DNA from 4 places in the Pseudomonas rustica genome. Region 1 is predicted to be linked to each of the others. Evidence: predicted binding sites of a transcription regulator. Region 1 holds the regulator's gene; each other region holds the start of a gene.
The links. The regulator sigma-54, encoded in region 1, starts transcription at its own class of promoters, with help from an activator protein. The targets are predictions, from matches to a motif close to ANTGGCATNNANNTTGCTNT.

Region 1 (7,641 bases):
TCCGGTGATTCCGGAAGCCACCGCCATGGTCGCCGCGCAGGTGATCGGCAACGATTCGGTGATCACCATCGCCGGCCAGTCGGGCAACTTCGAATTGAACGTGATGCTGCCGATCATCGCGCAGAACCTGTTGAGCAGCATCGAATTGCTGGCCAATTCCAGCCGCCTGCTCGGCGACAAAGCCATCGCCAGCTTCAAGGTCAACGAATCGCGCTTGAAAGAAGCGTTGTCGCGCAACCCGATTCTGGTCACTGCACTCAACCCGATCATCGGTTACCAGAAAGCCGCCGAAATCGCCAAGCAGGCTTACAAAGAAGGCCGTCCGGTGATCGACGTCGCCCTGGAACATACCGATCTGTCACGCAGCCAACTGGAAGAGTTACTCAATCCCGAGAAGCTCACCGCCGGCGGCGTGTAAACCCCGCAACCGCTTTGGAGGCTCACCATGGAGCACTGGAAACGCACGATCGAACGGGCCAATCGCTGCTTCATGTTGGGCGAGCTGATCGACGCCCGTGAGGCTTACCTGCAAGCCCTGGCCCTGGCGCAAGTGTTGTTCGAACGCTGGGCGGACGCCGACGAAGCGGTGGCGGCCTGCGTCATCTCCCACCACAACCTCGCGGATTTGCACCTGCGTCTGAATCAGCCGGAGGAGAGCGCCGAATACCTCTGCGCCATCCATCAACGGCTGTTGCAAACCATGCAGGACGAACGCCAGCGCCTGGCATTGCGTGAAGCGGCGTTGCGCCAGAGCAGCAAAACCTATGTCGAGCTGCTGAATTTCATCAGCGAACACGGCGAATACCCGCGCACTCAACGCCTGCTGCACCCGGATACCGGCAATGCGCGCCGCGCGCCTGCCCCACATCACCATGGAGTCCATTGAAATGGCTTTTACCTTGCCCGCTTTGCCTTACGCCTACGATGCCTTGGAACCGCATATCGATGCGCAGACCATGGAGATTCACTACACCAAACATCACCAGACCTACATCAACAACCTCAACGCGGCGGTAGAAGGCACTGAATACGCCGAGTGGCCGGTGGAAAAACTGGTCGCCAGCGTTAAGGATCTGCCGGAAAAACTTCGCGCGGCGGTGATCAATCAGGGCGGCGGTCACGCCAACCACTCGCTGTTCTGGGAGGTGATGGTGCCAAGCGGTGGCGGCAAACCGGATGGCGCGCTGGCCAAAGCCATCGATGAGCAACTGGGCGGCCTCGACAGCTTCAAGGAAGCCTTCACTAAAGCCGCACTGACCCGTTTCGGCAGCGGCTGGGCCTGGCTCAGCGTGACCCCGGAGAAAAAACTGATCGTGGAAAGCAGCGGCAACCAGGACAGCCCGTTGATGAACGGCAACACGCCGATTCTCGGTCTCGACGTCTGGGAGCACGCCTACTACCTGCGCTACCAGAACCGTCGCCCGGAATACATCAATGCGTTCTACAACGTGATCAATTGGCCGGAAGTTGCTGCGCGCTATCAGGCCGCACTGGTTTAAGTCATCTATAAAAACAATCCAAGGCTGACTATGGGCACTGAAACACTGGCGATCGGAAGTGGGCGTATGTTTCGTTACGCAGTGGGATCGCTATTGCTGTTGGCGGGCATGACCTTGCTGGTTGCCCACGGACTGGCATGGCTGAATCTGGAACCGAGGCTATTACGGGCGTTGCAGGGTGGTGCGATCTGCGCGCTCGGCACGGCGCTTGGTGCGGTGCCGGTGCTGGTGATTCGGCGCATGCCGCAGGCACTCAGCGATACGTTGCTGGGGTTTGGTGCCGGGGTGATGCTGGCGGCGACGGCGTTTTCGCTGATCGTGCCGGGCATCGCCGCTGCTGAGAGTCTTGGCCTGACGCCGTGGGGCGCCAGTGGCCTGATCTGCTTTGGCATCATGCTCGGTGCGTTCGGGTTGTATCTGGTTGATCTCAAAGTCTCGGGCGCGTCCCCGGAAATGCTCGTCGGCACTGTCGATCGCCCAGTGATTCCGCCACGGATCTGGTTGTTCGTGTTCGCCATCATTGCCCATAACATCCCTGAAGGCATGGCCGTCGGTGTGTCTGCCGGTGGCGGCATGCCGGACGCGGACAGCCTGGCCATGGGCATCGCTTTGCAGGATGTGCCGGAAGGTCTGGTGATTGCGTTGGTATTGGCCGGGGCGGGGATGTCGCGGGTCAAAGCGTTTTTGATCGGCGCGGCGTCTGGACTGGTTGAACCGGTGTTTGCGCTGTTGTGCGCGTGGCTGGTCAGTCTTGCGCAGGTGTTGTTGCCGTTAGGGTTGGCGCTGGCTGCGGGGGCGATGCTGCTGGTGGTGACCCACGAAGTGATCCCCGAGTCGCGACGCAATGGTCATGACAAACTGGCCAGTCTTGGCTTGTTGAGCGGGTTTTGTTTGATGATGGTGATGGATACGGCGTTGGGTTGAAGCAGATCAAAAGATCGCAGCCTGCGGCAGCTCCTACAGGGATTATGTGCGCCGCGGGTAACCGTAATTGCCCCTTCCAATGTAGGAGCTGCCGAAGGCTGCGATCTTTTGACTTTGGCGGTCAACCACCTTCATCGAAGTAGTTGTTGATCAGCGCCACCAGCGCATCCAGCGCTTCCTGATCTTTCTCGCCCTCAGTACTCAAATAGATCTTGGTGCCCTTGCCAGCCGCCAGCATCATCATCGCCATGATGCTTTTGCCATCAACCGTGGTCTCCGGCGTGCGGCCCACTCTGATCGTGCAATCCGGATACTGCCCGGCCACGCCAACGAACTTGGCCGATGCGCGGGCATGCAGGCCCAGTTTGTTGATGATTTCGATTTCCAGAGCAGGCATCGCGGTGTGAATCCTTTAAGTGAGGTCGCGGTGGCGAACCTGGACGTTCTTCAGGGTTTTCTGCAGGGCTTGACCCAGACGTTCGGTCAGGTAGACGGAGCGGTGATGCCCGCCGGTGCAGCCAATGGCAATGGTGACGTAGGCGCGGTTGCTCGCTGCGAAACGCGGCAGCCATTTGTGCAGGTAGGTGAAGATGTCCTGAAACATTTCTTCGACGTCAGGTTGTGCCGCCAGATATTCGGCCACCGGCGCATCGAGCCCTGATTGCGCACGCAGTTCCGGCTTCCAGTACGGGTTGGGCAGGCAGCGCACATCAAAAACCAGATCGGCATCCACCGGCATACCGCGCTTGAAGCCGAATGACTCAACCAGATACGCCGTACCCGGCTCCGGCTGATTCAGCAGGCGCAGCTTGATGGTGTCGCGCAACTGGTACAGGTTCAGATTGGTGGTGTTGATCTTCAGATCAGCCAGGTCGGCGATCGGGCCGAGCAGGGCGGTTTCATCCTGAATCGCCTCGGCCAGCGAGCGGTTGGCATTGCTCAGAGGGTGGCGGCGGCGGGTTTCGGAAAAACGCTTGAGCAGGGTTTCTTCGTCAGCATCCAGATACAGAACATCGCACTGGATGTGCTTGGCGCGGGCATCTTCGAGCAGTTCCGGAAAACGCGTCAGATGGCTCGGCAAGTTGCGCGCATCGATCGACACGGCGACCAGCGGTTGCGCCAGTTCGGTGTGAATCAGCGCGCGTTCGGCCAGTTCCGGCAGTAAACCCGCCGGCAGGTTGTCGATGCAGTAATAACCGTTGTCCTCAAGGACATCCAGTGCGGTGCTTTTACCCGAGCCGGAACGGCCACTGACGATGATCAAACGCATGATTACTGCCCGTTTTGCTCGTCCAGTACGACCTGGTACAAGGCTTCGTTGCTCGGAGCGCTGCGCAACTTATCGCGCACATCCTTGCGATCCAGCATGCTGGCGATCTGGCGCAGCAATTCCAGGTGCGCATCGGTGGCGGCTTCCGGCACCAGCAGTACAAACAGCAGGTCAACCGGCGCGCCGTCGATAGCGTCGAAATCGATAGGGGCTTGAAGGTGCATCAACGCGCTGATTGGCGTTACACAACCTTTCAGGCGGCAATGGGGAATGGCGATGCCGTTGCCAAAACCGGTCGAACCGAGTTTTTCACGGGCAATCAGAGCCTCGAAGACATCTTGCATCTCCAGATCCGGCACTTCGCGGGCGATCAGGTTGGCAATTTGTTCGAGGGCTTTCTTTTTACTGCCGCCCGGCACGTTCACGAGGGAACGGCCGGGGGTCAGGATACTTTCAAGTCGGATCATGGAATGGGGGGTTATCGACCGGTTGCGCCCTGGAGGAGGCTCTGGGTCTTTTCCTTATGCTTTTTGAGTTGGCGATCCAGCTTGTCGGTCAGTGAGTCGATCGCAGCATACATATCAGTATCTTCTGCGTTGGCGACCACTTCGCTGCCGGGAATATGCAAGGTGGCTTCGATTTTCTGCTTCAGCTTTTCGACACACATCGTGACTTGCACGTTGGTGATCTTGTCGAAATGTCGCTCCAGTCGTTGGAGTTTTTCCTCGATGTAGGAACGCAGAGGTTGGGTCACTTCCAGTTGGTGTCCACTGATGTTGACTTGCATACAGCTTCTCCTTCGTTGCCAGTGCATAAAGCGGCAGGCCGGATAGCCTGCCACTGGAACGCTGTAACGTGGCTTACATCAACCGCTTGCGTTCGCTCGAAGGCGCGATCCCGAGGGATTCGCGGTACTTGGCGACGGTGCGGCGAGCCACCTGAATGCCTTGTGCCTCCAGTAAACCAGCGATCTTGCTGTCACTCAACGGCTTTTTCTGATTTTCCGCGGCAACCAGTTTTTTGATGATCGCTCGGATCGCCGTGGACGAGCATTCACCGCCTTCAGAGGTGCTGACGTGGCTGGAGAAAAAGTATTTCAGTTCATAAATACCGCGCGGGGTATGCATGAATTTCTGCGTGGTCACTCGGGAAATCGTTGATTCGTGCATGCCCACCGCTTCGGCGATGTCGTGCAGCACCAACGGCTTCATGGCTTCGTCGCCGTACTCCAGAAAACCGCGCTGATGCTCGACGATCTGGGTGGCAACTTTCATCAGGGTTTCGTTGCGGCTCTGCAGGCTCTTGATGAACCAGCGGGCTTCCTGCAACTGATTGCGCATGAAAGTGTTGTCGGCGCTGGTGTCGGCGCGACGCACAAAGCCGGCGTACTGCGCGTTGACGCGCAGGCGTGGCATCGATTCCTGATTCAGCTCGACCAGCCAGCGCTCGTTGTCCTTGCGCACGATGACGTCAGGGACGACATATTCGGCTTCGGTCGATTCGATCTGCGAGCCCGGACGCGGATTGAGGCTTTGTACCAGTTCGATGACCTGGCGCAGCTCGTCTTCCTTGAGCTTCATACGGCGCATCAACTGGCTGTAATCACGGCTGCCGAGCAAATCGATGTAATCGCTGACCAGACGTTTGGCTTCCGCCAGCCAAGGCGTCTTGGCCGACAGCTGACGCAATTGCAGCAGCAGGCATTCGCTGAGGTTGCGCGCGCCGATACCGGCCGGTTCAAATTGCTGGATGCGGTGCAGGACGGCTTCGATCTCGTCCAGTTCGATGTCCAGTTCCGGATCGAACGCCTCGAGAATTTCTTCGAGGGTTTCGTCCAGGTAGCCCTGATTGTTGATGCAATCGATCAGGGTCACGGCGATCAGGCGATCGGTGTCGGACATCGGTGCGAGGTTGAGTTGCCACAGCAAGTGGCTTTGCAGGCTTTCGCCGGCGGAGGTGCGGGTGGTGAAATCCCACTCGTCATCATCGCTGCTGGGCAGGCTGCTGGCGCTGGTCTGGTAAACGTCTTCCCAGGCAGTGTCGACCGGAAGCTCGTTGGGGATGCGTTCGTTCCATTCGCCGTCTTCGAGGTTATCGACGGTCGGTGCGGCTTCCTGATAGGAAGGTTCCTGGATCTCGGTGGGCTTCTGTTCGGCGTTGTCGGCCATGGGATCCGAGTTGTCGAAGTCGTCGCCTTCTTCCTGGCGTTCGAGCATCGGATTGGATTCCAGAGCCTCCTGGATTTCCTGTTGCAGATCCAGGGTCGACAATTGGAGCAGGCGGATGGCCTGTTGCAGCTGCGGTGTCATCGTCAGCTGCTGGCCCATTCTCAAGACTAGCGATGGTTTCATGGCAGGGGCTTAACACCTTATTCGCCGGCGCTATGCGCCATCCACTACAGGGCGCCGAAGCGCCAAACTTAAGCAAATTATATGCCTGAAACTGAAGTGTTTGCCTAGAGCGCTGTAACAATTAAGCGTATTAAATCCTGCTTGAATCGATACAGCACTCCGGCTGCGCACCGGGCACTGTGACGCTTACAGGCGGAACTCGTGACCCAGATACACTTCCTTGACCAGTTCGTTGGCCAGGATGGTTTCGGCGTCACCTTCGGCGATCAGTTGACCGTCGTTGACGATGTAAGCGGTTTCGCAGATATCCAGCGTCTCGCGGACGTTGTGGTCGGTGATCAGAACACCGATGCCCTTGGCCTTGAGGTGGTGGATGATCTGCTTGATGTCGCCGACCGAGATCGGGTCGACACCGGCGAACGGTTCGTCGAGCAGGATGAATTTTGGTGCGGTGGCCAGCGCGCGAGCGATTTCCACCCGGCGGCGTTCACCACCGGACAGGCTCATGCCGAGGTTGTCGCGGATGTGCGTGATGTGGAATTCCTGCAACAGGCTTTCCAGCTCTTTGCGGCGGCCGGCCTTGTCGAGTTCCTGACGGGTCTCGAGGATGGCCATGATGTTGTCGGCCACCGACAGTTTGCGGAAGATCGACGCTTCTTGCGGCAGATAGCCGATACCGGCCTTGGCACGACCGTGCATTGGCTGGTGGCTGACGTCCAGATCGTCGATCAGCACGCGGCCCTGATCGGCCTGTACCAAACCTACGATCATGTAGAAGCAGGTGGTTTTACCGGCACCGTTCGGGCCGAGCAAACCAACAATCTGGCCGCTGTCGATCGACAGGCTGACGTCACGCACGACCTGGCGGCTTTTATAGGCCTTGGCCAGGTGCTGAGCTTTCAGAGTTGCCATTACTGGGTCTTCTCGTCGGTTTTCTTCTTCGGCTGGATCACCATGTCGATACGCGGACGCGATTCGGTGACTTTGCTGCCGGTAGCGCGACCGGCGCTGGCCAGTTTCTTCACGGTGTCATAGACGATTTTCTCGCCCTGAGTCGTGTTGTTGTCCTTGTCGACGACCTTGGCCTTGTCGATCAGCACGACGCGGTTTTGCGCGGCGTGGTACTGAATCGTTACGCCCCAGCCCTGTACAGGCTTGGCGTCACCCTGGGTTTGCAATTGCTCGAAGTAGGCAAGGTTACCCACCGACGTCACTACGTCGATATCGCCAGCCGGCGTTCGGGTGATAGTCACCGTATTGCCTTTAACGATCATCGAACCCTGGGTGATGATCACATCACCTTTATAAGTGGCGATGCCGTTCTTGTCGTCCAGTTGGGCGTCGTCGGCCTGAATACGGATAGGTTGCTGCTGATCGTTCGGCAGAGCCCAGGCGCTCACGCTTCCCAGTGCTGCGCCCAGACTGAGCAAAATAGGGAGGGTTTTAACGAGCCTCATACTGTCCTCTTACGTTCGATAGCAGGTGTATCCTGCTTTCCTTCAGGTACGCTTTCATGCCAACGCCGGTTGATACACCGCCAGCGCCGTCGATTCTAACGGGTTGCTCGGTCTGCGCATATTGCTCCTGCGGGAACACG
Region 2 (7,641 bases), 720 kb from region 1:
GGTGATCTTCGAACCGTCACGGCCTTCGGCATCAAAACCGCCAACGACCAGGTTGCCCTGAGCGATGGCGTAAACGTTGCCGTCGATACCCTTGAGCGGGGTCAGCAACAGTGTGCCGCCGCGCAGGCTCTTGGAGTTACCGATCGAGGACACGGTGATGTCGACCTGCTGACCCGGTTTGGCGAACGCTGGCAGATCGGCACTCACCGACACCGCCGCGACGTTCTTCAACTGCACGTTGCCCGAACCCGGCGGCACTTTGATGCCGAACTGCGAGAGCATGTTGTTGAAGGTCTGCAGTGTGAACGGGGTCTGCGTCGTCTGGTCACCGGTGCCGTTAAGCCCGACCACCAGGCCGTAGCCGATCAACTGGTTGGAACGCACGCCAGAAATACTGGCGATGTCTTTCAACCGTTCGGCGTGTGCAGTGAAAGCCGCAGACATCAACAGCGCGGCCACCATAAGGCTTTTCAGATTCAACGTAGCCACCTAGAAAGGGAACAGCGGGCTGAGGAAGAAACGGTCGAACCAGCCTGGCTGACTCGCATCGGCAAATGAGCCTGTGCCCGAATAGGTGATGCGTGCATCGGCGACGCGGGTCGACGACACGGTGTTGTCGGTGGCGATGTCATCGGCACGCACCAGACCGGCAATGCGCACCAGCTCATCGCCGGTGTTCAGCGTCATCCACTTCTCGCCGCGCACGGCGATGATGCCGTTGGGCAGCACGTCCGCCACGGTCACGGTGACGGAGCCGGTCAGGGTGTTGCCCTGCGCAGCCTTGCTGTCGCCCTTGGTCGCGCGGTCGCCGCTGTAGCCAACGTCCAGACTCAAATCGTTACCGCCCAACGGGTTGTTGGTCACGCCGCTACCGCCGAACAGCGAGGTCAGGCCGATGCCGGTCTTGCTGTTCTTGGCCACTTGCGAGTTGGCGTTTTTGCTCGCCTGGGTTTTCTCGTTGAGGGTGATGGTGATGATGTCACCGACCCGGAACGCCTTGCGGTCGCTGTACAGGTTCTGTTCGAAACCGGCCTGATAGATCGAGCCATTGTTGGCCGCCGCCGGCAACGGAGTACGCGGCAACACCGGAGCGTAATAAGGGTCATTGGGCTTGGGCGTCGGTGCGACACAGCCCGCGAGCGAGACGACCCCACCCAATGCCAAAACAGATACGAAGCGTTTCATGACCCTACCTCACGGTGTTGCAGGCAGCCTCATGGCCGCCTCATAGACTGATTACAGATTCTGCGTTACGAACGAGAGCATCTGGTCGGCGGTGGAGATCACCTTGGAGTTCATCTCGTAAGCGCGCTGAGTGGTGATCATGTTGACCATCTCTTCAACGGTGCTGACGTTGGAACCTTCCAGGGTGTTCTGCAGCGTGGTGCCGAAACCGTTGAGGCCCGGGGTGCCGATTTGCGGCGCGCCGGAAGCAGCGGTTTCCAGGAACAGGTTGTTGCCCACCGCCTGCAGACCGGCCGGGTTGATGAAGTCGGCGGTTTGCAGGTTGCCGATCACCTGAGCGGCCGGGTTACCCGGAACGGTGATCGACACGGTGCCGTCAACGCCGACGGTGAAGCTCTGCGCGTTGTTCGGGATAACGATGGCTGGCTCCAGAGCGAAACCGCTGGCGTTGACGATCTGGCCATTGGAGTCGAGGTGGAAGGTACCGTCACGGGTGTAAGACGTGGTGCCGTCCGGCTGCAGAATCTGGAAGAAACCGCGGCCGTCGATGGCCATGTCCAGCGGCTGCTCGGTGGTTTGCAGGCTGCCGGCAGTGAAGTTTTTCTGCGTGCCGACGATGCGCACACCGGTACCCAATTGCAGACCCGACGGCAGTTCGCTGTCCTGAGTCGACTGGGCGCCTGGCTGACGCTTGATCTGATAGAGCAAGTCCTGGAACTCGGCGCGGTCACGTTTGAAACCCGTGGTCGACACGTTCGCCAGGTTGTTGGAGATGGTGGTCAGGTTGGTGTCCTGGGCGGACAGACCGGTTTTGGCAACCCATAGAGCCGGAAGCATTCAATTCTCCTCGTGCGCCTGTTTTACGGCGCGACGTTCTGATAATTAGCTGATCTGCAAGACCCGAGCCATGGCCTGGTCGTCGTCTTTGGCGGTGTTCATCATCTTGACGTGCAACTCGAACTGCTTGGCCAGGGCCAGCACCGAGGTCATCTCTTCGACGGCGTTGACGTTGCTCGACTCTAGGAAACCCGAGACCAGTTTGACGTTGGCATCGGCCGGCGCAGGCTGGCCGTCCTTGGTGTAAATCGAGCCGTCGAGGCCCTTGTTCATGTTCTTGATGTCCGGGTTGACCAGTTTGATCCGGTCGACCTCCGCCATGACGCGCGGGCCTTCGCCCATCGCACGAATACTGATGGTGCCGTCTTCACCGACTTCGACTTGCTGCTCGGGCGGTACGGCAATCGGCCCGCCATTGCCCATCACCGCCATGCCGTTGCCGGCACGCAATACGCCGAGGGCATCGATGTTGAGGCTGCCGGTGCGCACGTAGCTTTCGCCGCCGTTCGGGTTCTGTACGGCAATGAAACCGTTGCCGGTCACGGCGACGTCGAGGTCGCGACCGGTCTCGACCAGCGAGCCCGGCGAGAAGTCAGTGGCCGGACGTTCGCTCATGGCAAACGCACGCGCCGGAAAGCTGTCACCAAACACCGGCATCGAACGGGCCTGTTCCAGGTCCTTCTGAAAACCGTTGGTGGAGATGTTCGCCAGGTTGTTGGCATGCGCCTTTTGCGCCAGCGCGTTCTGGCTGGCACCGGTCATTGCCACATAAAGGTACTTGTCCACACTCTTTCCTCTGCATGCCGGACGTTTGCCGCCCACTGCTGTACTGCTGAGCCATAAGCAATTTGCAGACCAACTTTTTTCTGGCGGCACGCGGCCCGGTAAACAAAGGACTTGGGGGAGATTTAGAGGATTGGGGAAATGTATCGAAGTCGAAAAACCGGCGGTGTTATGCCGCTTGGCGGCAACAGTTCAAAAGATCGCAGCGTGCCGCAGCTCCTAGATGATCGTTCCCACGCTCCGCGTGGGAATGCCTCAATGGACGCTCTGCGTCCGCTTTGGGACGCGGAGCGTCCCGGGCTGCATGCCCACGCAGAGCGTGGGAACGATCACGTGCTGCCCGGGTCTTTGCCGACTTCGTATTCACGCAATTTGTTGGCAATCGTCGTGTGCGAAACCCCAAGCCGCTTACCCAACTGCCGACTGCTCGGGTGCTCTGAATACAGCCGCTCGAGCACAGCCTTTTCAAACCGCCCAACAATCTCGTCCAGCCCGCCCTCCAGCGAAAAATCGCCAAGCGGCTGACGCACGCCGTAGTCCGGCAGGCGAATATGCTCAGCCTTCACCGTCCCGCCATCACACAACGAAACCGCCTGAAACAACACGTTCTCCAGTTGCCGCACATTGCCCGGCCAATGGTAATGACTGAGCCGATCCATCGCCGCCGGTGCCAGTTTCGGCAACGGGCAACCGATCTGCCGACTGGCCTGATCGAGGAAGTGTTCAACCAGCGGCGTCAACCCATCAAGGCATTCGCGCAACGGTGGAATGTGCAGCGAGAGCACGTTCAAGCGGTGATACAAATCCTGACGAAATTCACCGCGCGCGCACAGTTCAGACAGGTCGACCTGCGTCGCGCAGATCACCCGCACATCCAGATAAACCTCTTCATCACTGCCGACCCTGCGGAAGCAACCGTCCTGCAAAAAACGCAGCAGCTTCACTTGAAGGCGCGGGCTCATTTCGCCAACGCCGTCGAGAAACAGCGTGCCGCCCGCAGTCAATTCCAGCAGGCCAAGTTTGCCTTCCGCACGCGCACCTTCGAACGCACCGGGGCCGTAACCGAACAACTCGGTCTCGGCCATCGACTCCGGCAGCCCAGCGCAGTTGAGCGCCATCAGCGGCGATTGCCCGCGCGGACTGGCCAGGTGACAGGCGCGCGCCAGCAACTCTTTACCCGTGCCGGTTTCGCCTTCAATCAATAGCGGTGCGTCGAGGGGCGCCATTCGCCGCGCTTCACGTACCACGGCGGCCATGACTTTCGAGCTCTGGAAGATGCTGTCGAAACCACGCAGTTCTTGTTTGCGCACGTTGTAGATACGCTCGCCGACACGGTCGGCGCGGTGCAACGTGAGTACCGCGCCAGCCATGGCTTCGCTGTCGTCGTGTTCCGATTGCAGCGGCGCGATGTCGGCGAGAAAGACGTCGCCCTTGACCTTCACGCGCATGCCGTTGATTCGCGATTTGTTGGCGCGCACCAGCTCCGGCAAATCGAAGTCTTCGGCGTAGCGTGACAGCGGAATCCCCGGCACTTCATCGACGCGTACACCGAGTAACTGCGCCGCCGCGCGGTTGGCCGCGACAATCGAACCGCCCATGTCGATCGACAGCACTGGAAACTCCAGCGCGCCGAGCAACGCGTTCAATTCCATGTGCCGCCGTTCGCTTGGCATCAGCCCGACGCGCTTGACGCCGAACACCCCGGCAATCGCCTCGAATTTCGGGCGCAGGGCCTGGAACTGGATGTTGATCAGGTTCGGGCAGTGCAGGTAGATCGCGTTGCCATGCTCACCACCGACCTCGCCCCGCGCGACGTTGATCCCGTAGGCCACGAGCAGGTTGAGGATGTCGCGCAGAATGCCGATGCGGTTCTGGCAGTGGACTTTGATACGCATATAAATCGCCCGAATAAACGATGAGAAACCTGTAGGAGTGAGCCTGCTCGCGATAGTGGTCGGTCAGTTGATATTGATGGCGACTGATTCATCGCAATCGCGAGCAGGCTCACTCCTACAGGGGACAGCGCCGCCAGTTTTCTTTGGTGGCGCTCAAACAGTTGTCAAGATTATGTGACAGTCGCCGACCTTTTCAAACCGGCGAATCGCCGTAAATGCGCGATAACGCCTAAACCGTAACGATAAATTTACGAAATCCACGGAAATTTCCTACGCGGTCGCGATCCAACCTACTGCACACAACCTCTCTCCCAGGTAATTCTGAGTCCATCGCTGGACATAACAAGAACGAATTCCCCTAGCAGGAGAGCAGTATGAAGCAGACGCAATACGTGGCCCGCGAGCCCGATGCGCAAGGTTTTATCGACTACCCCGCCGAAGAACACGCGGTGTGGAACACGCTGATCACTCGCCAGTTGAAAGTGATCGAAGGGCGTGCCTGCCAGGAGTATCTGGACGGTATCGAGAAACTCGGTCTGCCCCACGACCGCATTCCGCAACTCGGCGAGATCAACAAGGTGCTCGGCGAGACCACCGGTTGGCAGGTCGCCCGCGTGCCGGCACTGATTCCTTTCCAGACGTTTTTTGAATTGCTCGCCAGCAAGCAGTTTCCGGTCGCGACGTTTATCCGTACTCGCGAAGAACTGGACTACCTGCAAGAGCCGGACATTTTCCACGAGATTTTTGGCCACTGCCCGCTGCTGACCAACCCGTATTTCGCCGAATTCACCCACACCTACGGCAAACTCGGTCTGCAAGCGACCAAGGAAGAACGCGTGTACCTCGCGCGCCTGTACTGGATGACTATCGAGTTCGGCCTGGTCGACACCCCGCAAGGCAAACGCATCTACGGCGGCGGCATTCTGTCTTCGCCCAAAGAAACCGTTTATTCGCTGTCGGACGAGCCTGAGCATCAAGTCTTCGACCCGCTCGAAGCGATGCGCACGCCGTACCGCATCGACATCCTGCAACCGCTGTACTTCGTCCTGCCGAACCTCAAGCGCCTGTTCGACGTGGCCCATGAAGACATCATGGCCATGGTCAAACAAGGCATGCAGCTGGGTCTGCACGCGCCAAAATTTCCGCCAAAGCCGAAGGCGGCCTGAGCAGAACCCGCTCGCGACTTGCGTGCAAAGATAGTAATTTCCAACAAGAATCGAATTCAGGAACCGACCATGTCCACATTGAACCAAGCCCACTGCGAAGCCTGCCGCGCCGATGCACCACAAGTCAGCGACGAAGAACTGCCGATCCTGATCAAGCAGATCCCTGACTGGAACATCGAAGTACGCGACAGCATCATGCAGCTGGAAAAAGTTTTCCTGTTCAAGAACTTCAAGCACGCGCTGGCCTTCACCAACGCCGTCGGTGAAATCTCCGAGGCCGAAGGTCACCACCCGGGCCTGCTCACCGAGTGGGGCAAAGTCACCGTGACCTGGTGGAGCCACTCGATCAAAGGCCTGCACCGCAACGACTTCATCATGGCCGCGCGCACTGACGAAGTGGCCAAGACTGCAGAAGGACGCAAGTAATGCATTTCGACGCCATCGGCCGGGTACCCGGCGACCCGATCCTCGGCTTGATGGAGGCGTATGCGCAGGACACCAACCCGCGCAAATTCGACTTGGGCGTTGGCGTCTACAAGGATGCCCAGGGCCTGACGCCGATCCCGGAAGCGGTGAAAATCGCCGAAGCGCGACTGGTCGAAAGCCAGGACACCAAGACCTACATCGGTGGCCACGGCAACCCGCTGTTCGGCAAAGTCATCAACGAGTTGGTGCTTGGCGCTGACTCGAAACTGATCGCCGAACAACGTGCCGGCGCCACCCAGACGCCGGGCGGTACTGGTGCGCTGCGTCTGGCCGCTGACTTCATCGCCCAGTGCCTGCCAGGCAAAGGGGTATGGTTGAGCAACCCTACCTGGCCGATTCACGAAACCATTTTCGCTGCGGCCGGGGTCAAGGTCAGTCACTACCCATACGTGGGCAGCGACAATCGCCTCGACGTCGAAGCCATGCTCGCCGTGCTCAATGAAGTGCCGAAAGGTGATGTGGTGCTGCTGCACGCGTGCTGCCACAACCCGACCGGTTTCGACTTGAACCACGACGACTGGCAGCGTGTGCTCGACGTGGTGCGCAGCCGCAATCTGCTGCCGCTGATCGACTTTGCCTACCAGGGTTTTGGCGACGGCCTGGAACAGGATGCGTGGTCGACACGGCTGTTCGCGGCCGAGATCCCCGAGCTGCTGATCACCAGTTCGTGCTCGAAGAACTTCGGCTTGTATCGCGACCGCACCGGTGCGTTGATTGTCTGCGCGAAAAGCGCTGACAAGCTCATCGACATCCGTAGTCAATTGGCCAACATCGCCCGCAACCTGTGGTCGACGCCGCCGGATCACGGTGCGGCGGTGGTCGCGACGATCCTCGCCGACCCGGAGCTGAAAGCGCGTTGGGCCGATGAAGTGGAAGCCATGCGTCTGCGCATTGCGCAACTGCGCAGCGGTCTGGTTGAAGCACTGGAGCCTCACGGTTTGCGCGAACGTTTTGCACACATTGGCGTGCAGCGCGGCATGTTCTCTTACACCGGGCTGTCGCCGGAGCAAGTGAAACAACTGCGCGAGCATCACAGCGTATACATGGTCAGCTCAGGTCGGGCGAACGTCGCCGGCATCGACGCCACGCGCCTCGCCTTGCTCGCCGAAGCCATCGCCAGCGTCTGCAAATAATCCCGCAACCCCTGTAGGAGCTGCCGAAGGCTGCGATCTTTTGATCTTGATTTTAAAAACAAAGATTAAAAGATCGCAGCCTTCGGCAGCTCCTACATTTGTTTTGTGGTGACCTTCAGGTTTTTCCCTCCCCTGCGGCCATCTGTCGCATTATTT
Region 3 (7,641 bases), 1.0 Mb from region 1:
TGGCAAACATCTGCCCGCCTTCGCTCAAGCGCGGCTGCTCGATCACCGGTGCCGGGGCTGGCGTCGGTTTGATCGGGTTGCCGTTCTTGTTGAACTTGCGCTCTTGCGGCTCGTCCGGGGTTTGATCGTAAGCCGCTTGCTCACGCTCGGCCTGACGCTGTTCCGGCGTACGACGCTCGCCAGTGACGAACTGATCCGGAGTGACCTTGATCAGCAACAGCTTGCACGGCAACGCGCCGTTCCAGAACGAATACTGTTTGTGGCTGCGGATGCCCATGCGCTTGCCGAGATCCGGCGCGCCGGTGAACACCGCTGCTTCCCAGTTCAGGCAAGCCTGACGCAGACGCTCGCCGAGGTTCTGGTAGAGGTACAACAGGCTGGCTTCGTCACCGAGACGCTCGCCGTACGGCGGGTTGCAGATGACCAGACCTTTCTGGTTCTGATCCGGACGCGGCTCGAAAGTGGCGACTTCGCCTTGGTAGATCTTGATCCACTCGCTCAGACCGGCACGCTCAACGTTGTTGCGACCCGGTTGAATCAAACGTGGATCGGCTTCGTAACCGCGAATCCACAGCGGTGGCTTGGCCAGACCGGCAGCGGCGCGTTCAGCAGCTTCTTCATGCAGTTTTTTCCACAGCGCTGGCACGTGACCGAGCCAGGCAGTGAAACCCCACTGCTCACGACGCAGGTTCGGCGCCATATCGGCGGCGATCATCCCCGCTTCGACGAGGAACGTACCGACACCGCACATCGGGTCAGCCAGCGCGCCGCCTTCGGCCGCAATGCGTGGCCAGCCGGAACGGATCAGGATCGCTGCCGCGAGGTTTTCCTTCAGCGGCGCCGCGCCCTGCTGCAAGCGATAGCCGCGCTGGTGCAGGCTGTGGCCGGAGAGGTCGAGGGAGAGAATCGCTTCGCCGCGATCCAGACGCAGGTGAATGCGCAGATCCGGATTGAGCTTGTCGATCGACGGACGGTCGCCCTGCGGCGTGCGCAGTTTGTCGACGATGGCATCTTTGACCTTCAGCGCGCCGAAGTGGGTGTTGTCGATGCCCGAGCCGTGGCCGCTGAATTCGACGGCCAGGGTGCCGTCGCTGAGCATGTGATCCTGCCACTCGACGTCGAGGACGCCGTGGTACAGATCTTCGGCGTCCTTCATCGGGAAGCGTTTGAGCACCAGCAACACGCGGTTGGCCAGACGCGACCAGAGGCACAGGCGATAAGCGGTTTCCATGGTCGCCATGCCACGCACGGCGGAGGTGTGCTCGCGCGCTTCTTCAAGGCCAAGCCCGACGGCTTCCTCGATGAGCAGGCCTTCAAGGCCTTTAGGGCAAGTGAGGAAGAGTTCGAAACTGTCGGACATGGTATTTCCAAAGCCTTTGGCTAGTGAATCGGCAACGCATTGCCGATCCGGTTTTCAATCAGGCGCTTTTCTAAAAGAACGCCCGCGTGGCACGAAGGTGTGCCGTTCCATCCCCGCTGCTCGGGTTAAAAGAGCTTAGATGCAAGGACAGATAAAAAAGTTGGAGTAACAAAAAGTCTTAAAGCGACCCTTCGTCGAATAGTACCCCAGCGCAAACGTGGGTCATTCTCACTAAAGAATTAAGCCCATCATCCAGCGCGGGGCCGATCATACCGGGGTTTGCTCAATAAACGTTCAATAAATACGCGGTTACTTATCGCTATAGCACCCTTTTCGTTACGTCCTTATGACAAAACGGTCATTCCATCGCTGTGACTCATTGGTTAGAACTGACCACAGGTTGACGTCGCAACGGCGTCAACACCTTGGCTCGCCACGCCGGCAGCGAGCCGCACCACGGCAGAGTTTTTTCTGCCAGACCTCGATTGAGGTCGACGCGACACAAACAGTCAACAAGTGAGGGCAACACCCTATGAGAAGACTTAAGCGTGATCCGTTGGAAAGAGCATTTTTGCGCGGATATCAATATGGCGTTGGTGGCAAATCCCGTGAGCTTTGCCCATTTACTCTACCGTCGGTACGTCAAGCCTGGATTAACGGCTGGCGAGAAGGACGCGGCGACAACTGGGACGGTATGACCGGCACTGCGGGAATCCACAGACTCAACGAACTTCACGCCGTCGGCTGACACAGGGCACTTACTCCGACACGACAATCTGAATTTGTAACGACTTACCATGCACGTCCTTCCCGGACGGCGGGCTACGGCCCAGGGGCTCCTTCGAGGAGCCCTTTTTTATGCCTGCAGAATCGACGGCACCCACCTTTCGATTGGCGGGCAACTACCCCTGTAGGAGCTGCCGAAGGCTGCGATCTTTTGATCTTGATCTTAAAAACAGGATCAAAAGATCGCAGCCTTCGGCAGCTCCTACATTGACCGTATCGGGTCGGGTTATTTGCGCAGGGCGGCGATTGCGTCTACGGATTCACGGATCAGCGCCGGGCCTTTATAGATGAAGCCCGAGTAAATCTGCACCAGGCTCGCACCCGCGAGAATCTTCTCCGCCGCATGCTTGCCTTCGGTAATCCCGCCAGCAGCAATAATCGGCAACCGCCCAGCCAACTCGCCCGCCAGCACTTTCACCGTATTGGTGCTCTTCTCACGCACCGGCGCGCCAGACAAACCGCCCGCCTCGTCGCCATGTTCCATGCCTTCAACGCCGACACGGCTCAGGGTGGTGTTGGTCGCGATCACCGCGTCCATCCCGGTGTCGATCAGCGCCTGCGCCACCTGCGCGGTTTCTTCGTCGGTCATGTCCGGCGCGATCTTGATCGCCAGCGGCACATGCTTGCCATGACGCAACGCCAGTTCGGCACGGCGCGTGGCCAGATCGGCGAGCAACTGCTTGAGCGAATCACCGAACTGCAAGCTGCGCAGGCCCGGGGTATTCGGCGAGCTGACGTTGACGGTCACGTAGCTGGCGTGGGCGTAGACCTTGTCCAGGCAGATCAGGTAATCATCGACCGCACGCTCAACCGGCGTGTCGAAGTTCTTGCCGATGTTGATGCCCAGCACGCCTTTGTATTTCGCCGCCGCAACGCGCGCCAGCAGGTTATCGACACCGAGGTTGTTGAAACCCATGCGATTGATGATCGCCTCGGCTTCCGGCAGACGGAAAATCCGTGGTTTCGGGTTGCCCGGCTGTGGACGCGGGGTCACGGTGCCGATTTCGACAAAACCGAAACCCAGTTGCGCGAAGCCATCGATGGCTGCGCCGTTCTTGTCCAGACCGGCCGCCAAACCCACCGGGTTGGGGAATTCCAGGCCCATGACCGTCACCGGGACTTTTGCCGGCGCTTTGCACAGCAGGCCGTTGAGGCCCAAACGTCCGCCCGCGCCGATCAGATCCAGCGACAGATCGTGGGAGGTTTCCGGGGAAAGTTTGAACAACATCTGACGGGCCAGGGTGTACATGGGCGGCTTTGACTCGGGCGGCGAAAAGAGGCGGCGATTATAGCCGGGCATCGCCCCACCGCGCGAGGCGCACGCGCAAATCGCGGCGAGTGGCATATGCCTTGCACCGCCATCGTTATCAGCTTGCAGGCCAATGGCGGCGTGCGGGCAAGGACAATGGCGTCGTCCCGGGTTTTGCCTGCGCAAAGTCCGCGGCGGCGTTTTTTTTTCGAGGTAGCGTTGGATGAATGAACCTTCGGTAGGGCCGCTGGCCTGGGTCAACGGCAGCGATGCCCCGGAAAAAACCGCGATCAACCTCGGCTTCATGGCCCTGAGCGATTGCGCCTCGGTGGTGGTCGCGGCCACGCAAGGCTTTGCTCAGCCTTACGGATTGACCCTGAACCTCAAGCGCCAGACCTCTTGGGCAGGTTTGCGCGACAAACTGGTCAGCGGCGAACTCGATGCCGCGCACAGTTTGTACGGGCTGATTTACGCGGTGCACCTGGGCATCGGCGGTGTCGCGCCGACCGACATGGCGGTGCTGATGGGCCTCAATCAAAACGGCCAGAGCCTGAATCTTTCACACGGTTTGCAGAACCTCGGCGTGACCAGTCCTGACGCGCTGGATCGCCACGTGCACCAAAGCCGCGCAAAACTCACCTTCGCCCAGACCTTCCCCACCGGCACCCACGCGATGTGGCTTTATTACTGGCTGGCGAGTCAGGGCATTCATCCGCTGCAGGATGTCGACAGCGTGGTGGTGCCGCCGCCGCAAATGGTCGCGCACTTGCAAGCCGGGCGCATCGACGGTTTTTGCGTAGGCGAACCGTGGGCCGCCAGCGCGGTGCAGCAGGATCTCGGCTTCACCCTCGCCACCAGCCAGACCATCTGGCCCGATCACCCGGAAAAAGTCCTCGGCTGCACCCGCGAATTCGTCGATCAGTACCCGAACACCGCGCGCGCGTTGGTGATGGCGATACTTGAAGCCAGCCGTTTCATCGAAGAGAGCCCAGAAAACCGCCGCAGCACCGCGCAATTGCTTAGCGCGCCGGAATACCTCGACGCGCCAGTTGCGTGCATCGAACCGCGTTTTCTCGGTGATTACGCCGATGGCCTCGGCAACCGCTGGCAGGATCCGCATGCGCTGCGTTTCCACGGCCATGGCGAGGTGAATTTGCCGTACTTGTCCGACGGTATGTGGTTCATGACCCAGTTCCGTCGTTGGGGTTTGCTGCGCGAGGATCCGGATTACCTCGCCGTCGCCCGTCAGGTTCAGCAGCTCGATCTGTATCGCGACGCTGCCACCGCAGTCGGCGTCGCCGCGTGGGGCACCGACATGCGCAGCAGCCAGTTGATCGACGGCAAAATCTGGGACGGCAGCGACCCGGCCGCTTATGCGCGCAGCTTCAAACTGCACGCCATGAGCGACGACTCAGCCCTTCTCGCCCGCCGCTGACAGGAGACGCGAACATGTTGCGCATTCTGCTGATCAACGACACCGCGAAAAAAGTCGGACGTCTGAAAGCGGCGCTGACCGAAGCCGGTTTTGAAGTCATCGACGAATCAGGCCTGACCATCGACCTGCCCGCGCGCGTCGAAACGGTGCGCCCGGACGTGATCCTGATCGATACCGAGTCACCGAGCCGCGATGTCATGGAACAAGTGGTGCTGGTCAGCCGCGACCAGCCTCGGCCGATCGTGATGTTTACCGACGAACATGACCCGGGGGTGATGCGTCAGGCGATCAAATCCGGGGTCAGTGCCTACATCGTCGAAGGCATTCACGCCCAGCGGTTGCAGCCGATTCTCGATGTGGCGATGGCGCGTTTCGAGAGTGATCAGGCGTTGCGCGCGCAGTTGCAGGCACGGGATCAGCAATTGGCTGAGCGCAAGCGGATTGAACTGGCCAAGGGCTTGTTGATGAAGATGAAGGACTGCAATGAGGAAGAGGCGTACACGCTGATGCGGCGCCAGGCGATGAGCCGGCAGCAGAAGCTGATTCAAGTGGCCGAACAAATCATAGCCATGAGTGAGTTGCTCGGCTGAATCAAGATCAAAGGATCGCAGCCTTCGGCAGCTTCTACAGGAGACTGCATTCCCCCGTAGGAGCTGCCGAAGGCTGCGATCGTTTGATCCTTGGCACAAATCTCGCTATGTAAAACTCAAAGGTAACCAACGGCGGTTGCCCCACCCACGACAAAGACGTCGCTCACCCGTTCGCCCCACCCGGCGCAGCAGGTAGCGGCGTTTTTGCGTTTTGGCCCCACAGACCGGGGCCGGTGGTGCGGCCGTGCGGCGCCCCACCTGCTGTTGCATGACTCCTTTCGAGACTCTTTTCAGCTGAGGTGCGCGATGAATTCAAGCTTCTGGAAATCCGGCCACACCCCGACATTGTTCGCGGCCTTCCTCTATTTCGACCTGAGTTTCATGGTCTGGTATCTGCTCGGCCCTTTGGCGGTGCAGATCGCCGCCGACCTGCACCTGACTACACAACAACGCGGCCTCGTCGTCGCCACGCCAATCCTCGCCGGTGCGGTACTGCGCTTCATCATGGGCATGCTCGCCGATCGACTGTCGCCGAAAACCGCCGGGCTGATTGGCCAGGTCATCGTCATCTGCGCACTGTTCGGGGCCTGGAAAATCGGCATTCACAGTTACGAACAAGCGCTGATCCTCGGCCTGTTTCTCGGTATGGCCGGCGCTTCGTTTGCCGTTGCCCTGCCGCTGGCCTCGCAATGGTATCCGCCGCAACATCAGGGCAAAGCCATGGGCATCGCTGGCGCGGGCAACTCCGGCACCGTGTTCGCCGCGCTGCTCGCCCCGGTGCTCGCCGCCGCTTACGGCTGGAGCAATGTTTTCGGCTTCGCCTTGATTCCGCTGATCCTGACGCTGGTGCTGTTCGCCTGGCTGGCGAAAAACGCGCCGGAACGGCCAAAAGCCAAAGCCATGACCGACTACTTCAAAGCCCTCGGCGACCGCGACAGTTGGTGGTTCATGTTCTTCTACAGCGTCACCTTCGGCGGCTTTATCGGCTTGGCCAGCGCCCTGCCCGGCTATTTCAACGATCAATACGGTTTGAGCCCGGTGACCGCTGGTTACTACACCGCCGCTTGCGTGTTCGGCGGCAGTTTGATGCGCCCATTGGGTGGCGCCCTGGCTGACCGTTTCGGCGGCATCCGCACTCTGTTGGCGATGTACACCGTCGCTGCGATCTGCATCGCTGCCGTCGGCTTCAACCTGCCAAGTTCCTACGCGGCGCTGGCCCTTTTCGTCTGCACCATGCTCGGTTTGGGGGCAGGCAACGGTGCGGTTTTCCAACTGGTGCCGCAGCGTTTTCGTCTGGAAATCGGCGTGATGACCGGGCTGATCGGCATGGCCGGCGGCATTGGTGGTTTCGCCTTGGCGGCGGGCATGGGTGCGATCAAGCAGAGCACCGGCAGCTACCAACTGGCGCTGTGGTTGTTCGCCAGCCTTGGCGTGTTGGCGTGGTTTGGCCTGCACGGCGTCAAGCGTCGCTGGAGAACCACTTGGGGTTCGGCAGCGGTGACGGCGGCGCGGGTTTGAAGCGTCGATGGCCCTGCAACTGAGTTTCGCCGAAGCCAGCGCCACCGGGCCGCGCACGGAGAATCAGGACGCTGTGCGCCTGGTCACGCCGGCCCCGGCGCTGGCGGCGAGCAAGGGTTACCTGTTCGCCATCGCCGACGGCGTCAGCCAATGCGCCGATGGCGGCCTCGCCGCGCGCTCGACCTTGCAGGCCTTGGCGCTCGACTATTACGCCACCCCGGAAACCTGGAGCGTGGCGCAGGCCCTCGACCGCTTGCTGCTCGCACAAAATCGCTGGTTGCAGGCCAATGGCGGTGGGCAGCCGTTACTCACCACTGTCAGTGCTTTGGTCATGCGCGGTCGGCGCTTTACCCTCGCCCATGTAGGAGATTGCCGGGTATACCGCTGGCACGCCGACGCGTTGCAGCGCATCAGCGAGGATCACGTCTGGGAGCAGCCGGGCATGCAGCATGTGCTCAAGCGTGCGCTCGGGCTGGATCAACATTTGGTGCTGGATTTTCTCGACGGTGAATTGCGTGACGGCGAAAGCTTTTTACTGCTCAGTGATGGCGTCTGGTCAACCCTGGGCGATACCGCGATTGCGGCGATCCTGCGTGATCAGCCGGATCTGCACCGCGCGGCGCAAACATTGGTCAACGCCGCGCATCTGGCCGGCAGTCAGGACAACGCCAGCGCTTTGCTGGTGCGGGTCGATGCGGTTGGC
Region 4 (7,641 bases), 970 kb from region 1:
TGGCCCGGCATGTCGATGGTCAGCACGACGATGCCGTCCTGGCCTTTTTCGTAACGAATGGCTTCGCTCATAACAAGATTCCTTGAATTCGGGGGCTCAGAGACGTTCGATGATGGTGGCAATGCCCATGCCGCCGCCGACGCACAGCGTCGCCAGGCCATAGCGCAGGTGCCGCGCTTCCAGTTCATCGAGCAAGGTGCCGAGGATCGCGCAACCGGTGGCGCCCAGCGGATGGCCCATGGCGATGGAGCCACCGTTGACGTTGACCTTCTCCGGGTCGACGGCCATGTCCTTGATGAACTTCAGCACCACAGAGGCAAACGCTTCGTTGACCTCGAACAGGTCGATGTCTTCCACGCGCAGTCCGGCCTTGGCCAGAGCCTTGCGCGTGGCCGGCGCCGGGCCGGTGAGCATGATGGTCGGATCGGTGCTGGTGACCGCCGTGGCGACAATTCGCGCCCGAGGTTGCAGGCCCAACGCGCGGCCCTTGGCTTCGGAGCCGATCAGCATCAACGCCGCACCGTCGACGATCCCGGAACTGTTGCCGGGGGTGTGCACATGATTGATCCGCTCGACATGGCTATAGACCCGCAACGCCGTGGCGTCGAAACCCATCTGCCCCATCATTTCAAAACTCGGCTTGAGCTTGCCCAAGCCTTCCAGCGTCGATTCGGCACGGATGAATTCATCGTGATCGAGCAGGATGATGCCGTTCTGATCCTGCACCGGCACCAGCGACTTGTTGAGCGAACCATCGGCCCGGGCCCGCGCGGCTTTCTGTTGCGAGTGCAGCGCGTAGGCATCGACGTCGTGACGGCTGAAACCTTCGAGCGTGGCGATCAAATCGGCACCGACGCCTTGGGGGGTGAAGTGGCTGTGCAAGTTGGTCTGCGGATCCAGTGCCCACGCACCACCATCGCTGCCCATCGGCACGCGCGACATCGACTCGACGCCACCGACCACCACCAGGTCTTCAAAACCCGAGCGCACTTTCATCGCGCCGAGGTTCACCGCCTCAAGCCCGGACGCGCAGAAGCGGTTGATCTGCACCCCCGCCACGCTGACGTCCCAATCAGCCACTTGCACCGCGGTTTTGGCGATGTCCGAGCCTTGATCGCCAATCGGCGTGACACAACCGAGCACGACGTCATCGACCTGACTGGTGTCCAGCGCAGTGCGTTGTTGCAGCGCGGTCAGCAGCCCGGCGACCAGATTCACCGGTTTGACGCTGTGCAAAGCACCGTCGGCCTTGCCTTTGCCGCGTGGCGTGCGTAGCGCATCGAAAATCAAAGCTTGGGTCATGACGTCCTCGAACCTGTGCGGTGAGTGATTTCTTGTGCTTGCACTCTTGTCCCGCACGGCCACGGATTCAATGACCACAGCGCTCAATGCGGTTGACGGACACGCTCAGACGGACGGTCATTGGCCGTCGGGTGAACCGGTTCAGGTCACGGAGTTGTCTAGCAAGCGGGCGGCGCAGAAGCTGGCAATACGCCTCATGCCTTTTTAATCGCCGTTGGCAGCAACTCCATATGAAATGGATCTAAGCCAAGCGTGACGCGGGCCCTAAGGTAGTACATGTACGTCAGAGTCGTCGGGTTTTGCCGAGGTCGGCGTCCTTCAACAGGAAGTGCAGCGCTTGCCGTCATGGATATGCAGGCAGGCATCAGGAAATAACAATAAAGGCGGTCAAGCCATGTTCAAACAACCGAAAGTTCGTCAAGCAGGGCTCATTCTTTTCGCCACGACGCTGTTGTTGATTTTGCCGAATCTGACCAAGGTCATCGGCTGAATCGAGCGGCGGGTTTATCTATCGCCACTGAAAATGTGACTGGCCCGCTACCCGGGCCAGCGTGGCTGTGCCAACCTTTGCGCACTTCCACGACATGGACGGCGATCATTTGAAAACGCTCTTCGTACTCGGGGCCATGCTGCTGAGCATGCCTCTGTCAGCCGCACAGTTGGATTTGCAACTGGGCGAGCACAGCCGCACCTGGCAGACCGAGGAATTGCTCAAGCATCCTCAGGTGCAAAACATCACCATCAAAAACGATGTGTCCTATAAGAAGGACATGGTCTATCGCGCTGTGCCGGTGGCGGCGTTGTTGACGGGAATAAAGGCTGAAGATCATCTGCAAGCGGTGGCGCTGGACGGTTTTGCGGCAGAGCTGGCGGCGGCGCCGTTGCTCAACCGTGAAGGCGCGCGCGCGTGGCTGGCGATTGAAGACCCGGCCCATCCGTGGCCGCCGTTGTCGAAGGATAAACACAGCGCCGGGCCGTTCTATCTGGTGTGGACGAATCCGCAGGCGGGCAATATCAGCCCCGAGCAGTGGCCGTTTGAAGTGGCGAGCATCAAGCGCATGGCGCCGGTGGCCGAACGCTTCCCTGCCCTGCTACCGGATCCGGCGTTGAAGAAAGATGATCCGGTGAATCTGGGTTTTGCGTTGTTTCAGAAGAATTGCTTGGCGTGTCACCGATTGAACGGTGCCGGGGATGCGCAGTTCGGGCCGGATCTGAATATTCCGTACAGTCCGACGGAGTATTTCGGGGCAGATTTCTTGAAGCGCTACATTCGCGATCCGCAGAGTTTGCGCCAGTGGCCGCAGGCGAAGATGCCGGGGTTTTCGGCGGAGGTGTTGCCGGAGGGGGATCTGGAATTGCTGGTGGGGTATCTCAAACACATGGCGGGGCGCAAGGTTAAGCCCTGACGCTTGCGCCCCACTCTGTAGGAGCTGTCGAGTGCAACGAGGCTGCGATCTTTTGATCTGCGGAATCAAGATCAAAAGATCGCAGCGTGCCGCAGCTCCTACGAGGGATCGTGTTTATTGTTGTTGCACGGAGATGACCGGGGTCGGTGAGACGAACACTTTCGCGTGCATCTGCTCGCAGCCGCCGCCCCGGCGCATGCCGCGTACCGGGCAGGCGTCGAGGTAATCGAGGCCCACCGCCAGTTTCAGATGTCGCTCCGGCCGCGCCAGTTCGTTGGTCACGTCAAAGCTGTACCACGCGTCATCCAGCCACGCTTCTGCCCAGGCGTGGCTGGCCAGATGTTCGCAATCCTCGCTGTACAAATACCCCGACACATAACGCGACGGCACGCCCAGACTGCGCGCGCAGGCCAGAAAAGCGTGGGTGTGATCCTGACAAACCCCGGCGCGTCCGGCGAAGGCTTCGGCGGCGCTGGTGTCGACTTCGGTGGAGCCCGGCGTGTAGGTCATGTGCTGATTCAAACCGTGCATCAAATCGATCAGCGCGGTGCGATCGCGTCGCTGCTTGCAGGATCTTTCGGCGAACGCTCGCAGCGCTTCATCGGCCTCGGTCAACCGGGTAAAGCGCAGAAACGGCAGCGCCGACTGGCTCTCATGCTCAGCCTCGCGCAATTCATCAATATCGACCTGCCCGCGCGCGCCAATGATGATCGCCTCGTGCGGCTCGTCCATGGTCAGCACGTGCAGGATGTTGCCAAACGGATCGAGTTGCGCGCGCACCGGGCGCGGCAGATCAAGTTGCCAACTGAGCACGTGTTGGCGCTCGCTGTCGTGTGGGGTCAGCCGCAGGTACTGGATGCTCGCCCGCACCTTATCTTCGTAGTGATAGGTGGTCTCGTGGCTTATGGAAAGTCTCATGCAGCCTCCAGGTAGGAACTGTGAATGGCGTTGCCCAACTGGCGCACCAGCGGGATGAATTCGGTCAGCCAGGCATGTAGGCCTTCCTCGAGGATTTCGTTGATGCCGGTGTAGCGCAGGCGCGCGTCCATTTCGGCGGCCAAGCGTTGCGCCGGCCGACCGTTGGCGCCGGGCAGTTGCGCAAGAATCTGGTCGATCTCTTCGGTGCAGGCGCGCAGCGAACGCGGCACGTCGGCGCGCAACAGCAGCAACTCGGCGACATGCCGGGCGCCGGGCGCGTCGCGATAGATTTCGGTGTAGGCCTCGAACGACGACAGTGCACGCAGCAATGCACTCCACTGGTAGTAGGCGTGGGCCGTGCCGTCGCTGACCGCTTCGGCTTGATCGCCGGCCATTTCGTAGCGGGCATCAAGCAAGCGCAGGGTGTTGTCCGCGCGTTCGATAAAGGTGCCGAGACGAATAAAACGAAATGCATCGTTGCGCATGATCGTGCCGTAGGACGCGCCACGAAACAGGTGCGAACGCTCCTTGATCCACTCACAGAAACGGCTCATGCCGTAGCGGCTGAGGCCCTGTTCAGCGATCCCGCGAATCTCCAGCCACGTCGAGTTGATGTTCTCCCACATGTCCGCGGTGATGCGTCCGCGTACCGCATGGGCACTGGCCCGCGCCGCACCGAGGCAGCTGTAGATGCTCGCTGGGTTGGCCGCATCGAGGGCGAAAAAGTGCAGCAGACGTTCGGCATGCAATGCGCCGTGACGCTCCAGATAATCCTCAAGGGTGCCGGTGATCAACAGCGGCATCGCCAGTTCATGCAAACCATCACCGCGACCGTCCTGCGGCATCAGCGACAGCGAATAACTGATGTCGAGCATCCGCGCGAGGTTTTCCGCCCGCTCCAGGTAACGCGACATCCAATACAGATCCGAGGCAGTTCTACTTAACATGGCAAGCTTCCTTCAATCCTCGACCACCCAGGTGTCCTTGGTTCCGCCGCCCTGTGATGAATTCACCACCAGCGAGCCTTCGCGCAGCGCCACACGGGTCAAACCGCCGGGCACCACGCGGGTTTCACGACCGGACAAGACAAACGGGCGCAAATCGATATGGCGCGGCGCAATGCCGTTTTCGACAAAGGTCGGACAGGTCGACAGCGACAACGTCGGTTGCGCGATATAAGCGTGGGGTTTGGCCTTGATGCGTTCCCGGAAAGCATCGATTTCCGCTTTCGTTGACGCCGGCCCCACCAGCATTCCGTAACCGCCGGAGCCTTGGGTTTCCTTGACCACCAGATCTGGAAGATTGGCCAGCACGTGGGAAAGTTCAGACGGGTTGCGGCATTGCCAGGTCGGCACGTTTTTCAGGATCGGTTCTTCGTCGAGGTAGAAACGGATCATGTCGGTGACAAACGGGTACACCGATTTGTCGTCCGCCACGCCGGTGCCGATGGCGTTGGCCAACACGACGTTGCCGGAGCGATAGGACGACAGCAGCCCCGGCACGCCGAGCATTGAGTCCGGGTTGAACGCCAATGGATCGAGGAAGGCGTCGTCGAGGCGGCGGTAAATCACGTCCACTGCTTTCGGGCCGTCGGTGGTGCGCATGAAGACTTTGTCGTCACGCACGAACAGATCCGCGCCTTCGACCAGTTCCACGCCCATTTCCCGGGCAAGAAACGCGTGCTCAAAGAACGCACTGTTGAAGCGCCCCGGCGTCAGCACCACCACACTCGGGTCATCAATCGGACTGGAGCTTTTCAGCGTGTCGAGCAACAGGTTCGGGTAGTGATCGATCGGGGCGATGCGCTGCGCGGCGAACAACTCCGGGAACAATCGCATCATCATTTTGCGGTCTTCGAGCATGTAGCTGACGCCGCTCGGCGTGCGCAGGTTGTCTTCGAGCACGTAATACGTGCCGTCGCCATCGCGCACCAGATCGACGCCGGAAATGTGCGAATAGATATCGCGGTGCAGATCCAGACCTTGCATCGCCAACTGGTATTGCTCGTTGGCCAGCACCTGTTCGGCGGGAATGATCCCGGCCTTGATAATGCGTTGCTCGTGATAGAGGTCGGCGAGGAACATGTTCAACGCCTTGACCCGCTGGATGCAGCCGCGCTCGACGATCCGCCACTCGCTGGCGGGGATGCTGCGCGGAATGGTGTCGAAAGGAATCAGGCGCTCGGTGCCCTGCTCGTCGCCGTAGAGCGTGAAAGTAATGCCGGCACGATGGAACAGCAGATCGGCCTCACGTCGCCGTTGGGCCAGCAGCTCGTCAGGCGTGTCAGCCAGCCATCGGGCGAACTCCCGATAATGCGGGCGAACCTGGCCGCCGGCATCGTACATCTCATCAAAATAGGTGCGGATCATGCCGTACTCCTTGTCACCCGGACATACAGGCCTTCGCAAGGCCCGTGCCATCGGCATAAACGCTTTGATTTCAATCGGTTGGATATTCACGCCGCAAGCACCGCACCATTCCTGTGCGGCAAATGCTCCAACCTGATTGCCCCCGCTTCATTGCGACGCACTGCATCGCCTATTAGCAGCATAGTCAGAGTTGATTTCACTGCCCGGCATCGGCTGCGGATAATCCGCGCATTCGCTGCAAAACTTCCCCGCTCTCAGCGCCTCGAAGTCGCCAGCTCAACTGATTAGGACTGCCCCCGCAGCCCGTCCCGCCTTAACCCTGACCGGTTTCCTCTCCTTATCGGTCTTCCCTTTTAGCCACCCTCTCCGGTGGCTTTTTTTGCCCGTTTGAAATGTTTTGAAAGCAAAAGCAAAAGATCGCAGCCTCCGGCAGTTCCTACATGAATCTGTGTAGGAGCTGCCGAAGGCTGCGATCTTTTGATCTTCTATCTATAAATATTCAATTCAACCGGTGGCGGCTACGCACCTCCTGTTTCACGCCCCACCCTTCGATTATTCCGCCCAAAGGCTCGACCACCGCCGAAAAGCCCTGTTCAAAGTCGCCGATATCGTCATACGTCGCGTACATCACTTTGCTTAATTCCAGCGCCCACGCACCGTCATCACGCACGCTGACCTGGGCATTGATGGATTCACCGCGAAATTTGCCTGCTGCCCTGCGCGCCCGCTCCTCGTCCGGGAAAATCGCGTAGAACTCGATGGGATGGAATCGGGAAAAATCGAAACCGCCTTCTTTCATGCGGCGCAGAACATTGCTGCTGATGTCTTCTTGATAGGCTGTGCTCATGAATCGTCCCCCTCGCATAGATGGATAGACTTTCCGTATTCCCGCCCCGGGCCTTTGGCCAAAGTACTGCGACAACGTCGTTGAACGCGGGAAACAAGCATGTAGCTGACAAGACCAGACCTTAGCGATCCGTTCGCTGATCTCGCTTGCAGAGTAGCCCCAAGATAGAGCTGCTGCCAAGGCCTGGTGGTGAAGGTGACAAGAAGAATGTCAGATAGGGGTGATGCTGCGGATTTCGATGCTGTTCTGGGTTTTCAGACTTTTCACGCCAGCATCGGCGGTGCGCCCTTCCAGATCGTTGAGATCCAGCTCGGCGGCCACGGGCAGGAGCCGTGCCTTGATCAGTTGTGCGGCCTCATCGTCACTGGGGCATTCCGCACGTTCGAACACCTCATCGACAATTTCACCATGATCGTCCACGAAAGTGACTTTCCACTTTTGCATCGGTGCCTCCTCGATCAAACCCGCAAATGGGCTTACAACTATCTCGACTGTTTACGCAGAAAGTTGGTTCAAAAGGATTACAACGCACGAACATGAAAAAAACGACATGTATCACTGTAGGAGCTGCCGCAGGCTGCGATCTTTTGACCCTGATTTAAAAACAAGATCAAAAGATCGCAGCCTGCGGCAGCTCCTACAGGTTCAATATCAGTCGTTGCTTGGCTTGTTGATCGCCTGCAGCACGTACTGCGGCAAGGCGAATGCGCCGATGTGGATTTCCGGGTTGTAGTAGCGGGTGACGATGCCGCTGCCGATGAAGCGCTGTTGCAGGGTTTCACGGCTCAGTTTGCGGTAG

Region 2: a site for sigma-54 is predicted at 2,863-2,882, ahead of ACP3TY_RS17635 (flagellar basal body rod protein FlgF). Genes of this name have one in related genera too.
Region 3: a site for sigma-54 is predicted at 3,484-3,503, ahead of ACP3TY_RS16175 (CmpA/NrtA family ABC transporter substrate-binding protein). Genes of this name have one in related genera too.
Region 4: a site for sigma-54 is predicted at 6,028-6,047, ahead of ACP3TY_RS16450 (circularly permuted type 2 ATP-grasp protein). Genes of this name have one in related genera too.

Annotation. Positions count from the first base shown of each region.
Region 1 covers NZ_CP188200.1:4,610,162-4,617,802, reverse strand. The annotation lists gene ACP3TY_RS21155 (class II fumarate hydratase) at 1-418, shown strand, start outside; gene ACP3TY_RS21150 (hypothetical protein) at 446-886, shown strand; gene ACP3TY_RS21145 (superoxide dismutase) at 888-1,499, shown strand; gene ACP3TY_RS21140 (ZIP family metal transporter) at 1,530-2,423, shown strand; gene ACP3TY_RS21135 (HPr family phosphocarrier protein) at 2,545-2,820, opposite strand; gene rapZ (RNase adapter RapZ) at 2,836-3,693, opposite strand; gene ptsN (PTS IIA-like nitrogen regulatory protein PtsN) at 3,696-4,160, opposite strand; gene hpf (ribosome hibernation-promoting factor, HPF/YfiA family) at 4,172-4,480, opposite strand; gene ACP3TY_RS21115 (RNA polymerase factor sigma-54) at 4,554-6,044, opposite strand; gene lptB (LPS export ABC transporter ATP-binding protein) at 6,231-6,956, opposite strand; gene lptA (lipopolysaccharide transport periplasmic protein LptA) at 6,956-7,501, opposite strand; gene lptC (LPS export ABC transporter periplasmic protein LptC) at 7,488-7,641, opposite strand, start outside.
Region 2 covers NZ_CP188200.1:3,892,864-3,900,504, forward strand. The annotation lists gene ACP3TY_RS17620 (flagellar basal body P-ring protein FlgI) at 1-462, opposite strand, end outside; gene flgH (flagellar basal body L-ring protein FlgH) at 490-1,185, opposite strand; gene flgG (flagellar basal-body rod protein FlgG) at 1,237-2,022, opposite strand; gene ACP3TY_RS17635 (flagellar basal body rod protein FlgF) at 2,068-2,808, opposite strand; gene ACP3TY_RS17640 (sigma-54-dependent transcriptional regulator) at 3,135-4,700, opposite strand; gene phhA (phenylalanine 4-monooxygenase) at 5,075-5,866, shown strand; gene ACP3TY_RS17650 (4a-hydroxytetrahydrobiopterin dehydratase) at 5,936-6,292, shown strand; gene ACP3TY_RS17655 (amino acid aminotransferase) at 6,292-7,485, shown strand.
Region 3 covers NZ_CP188200.1:3,580,151-3,587,791, forward strand. The annotation lists gene rlmKL (bifunctional 23S rRNA (guanine(2069)-N(7))-methyltransferase RlmK/23S rRNA (guanine(2445)-N(2))-methyltransferase RlmL) at 1-1,360, opposite strand, end outside; gene rmf (ribosome modulation factor) at 1,893-2,108, shown strand; gene ACP3TY_RS16170 (quinone-dependent dihydroorotate dehydrogenase) at 2,373-3,395, opposite strand; gene ACP3TY_RS16175 (CmpA/NrtA family ABC transporter substrate-binding protein) at 3,619-4,830, shown strand; gene ACP3TY_RS16180 (ANTAR domain-containing response regulator) at 4,845-5,420, shown strand; gene ACP3TY_RS16185 (nitrate/nitrite transporter) at 5,727-6,938, shown strand; gene ACP3TY_RS16190 (protein kinase domain-containing protein) at 6,946-7,641, shown strand, end outside.
Region 4 covers NZ_CP188200.1:3,643,642-3,651,282, forward strand. The annotation lists gene ACP3TY_RS16425 (3-hydroxyacyl-CoA dehydrogenase NAD-binding domain-containing protein) at 1-71, opposite strand, end outside; gene ACP3TY_RS16430 (acetyl-CoA C-acetyltransferase) at 97-1,302, opposite strand; gene ACP3TY_RS16435 (c-type cytochrome) at 1,887-2,708, shown strand; gene ACP3TY_RS16440 (transglutaminase family protein) at 2,823-3,626, opposite strand; gene ACP3TY_RS16445 (alpha-E domain-containing protein) at 3,623-4,573, opposite strand; gene ACP3TY_RS16450 (circularly permuted type 2 ATP-grasp protein) at 4,586-5,995, opposite strand; gene ACP3TY_RS16455 (ribonuclease E inhibitor RraB) at 6,495-6,842, opposite strand; gene ACP3TY_RS16460 (hypothetical protein) at 7,053-7,286, opposite strand; gene speE (polyamine aminopropyltransferase) at 7,494-7,641, opposite strand, start outside.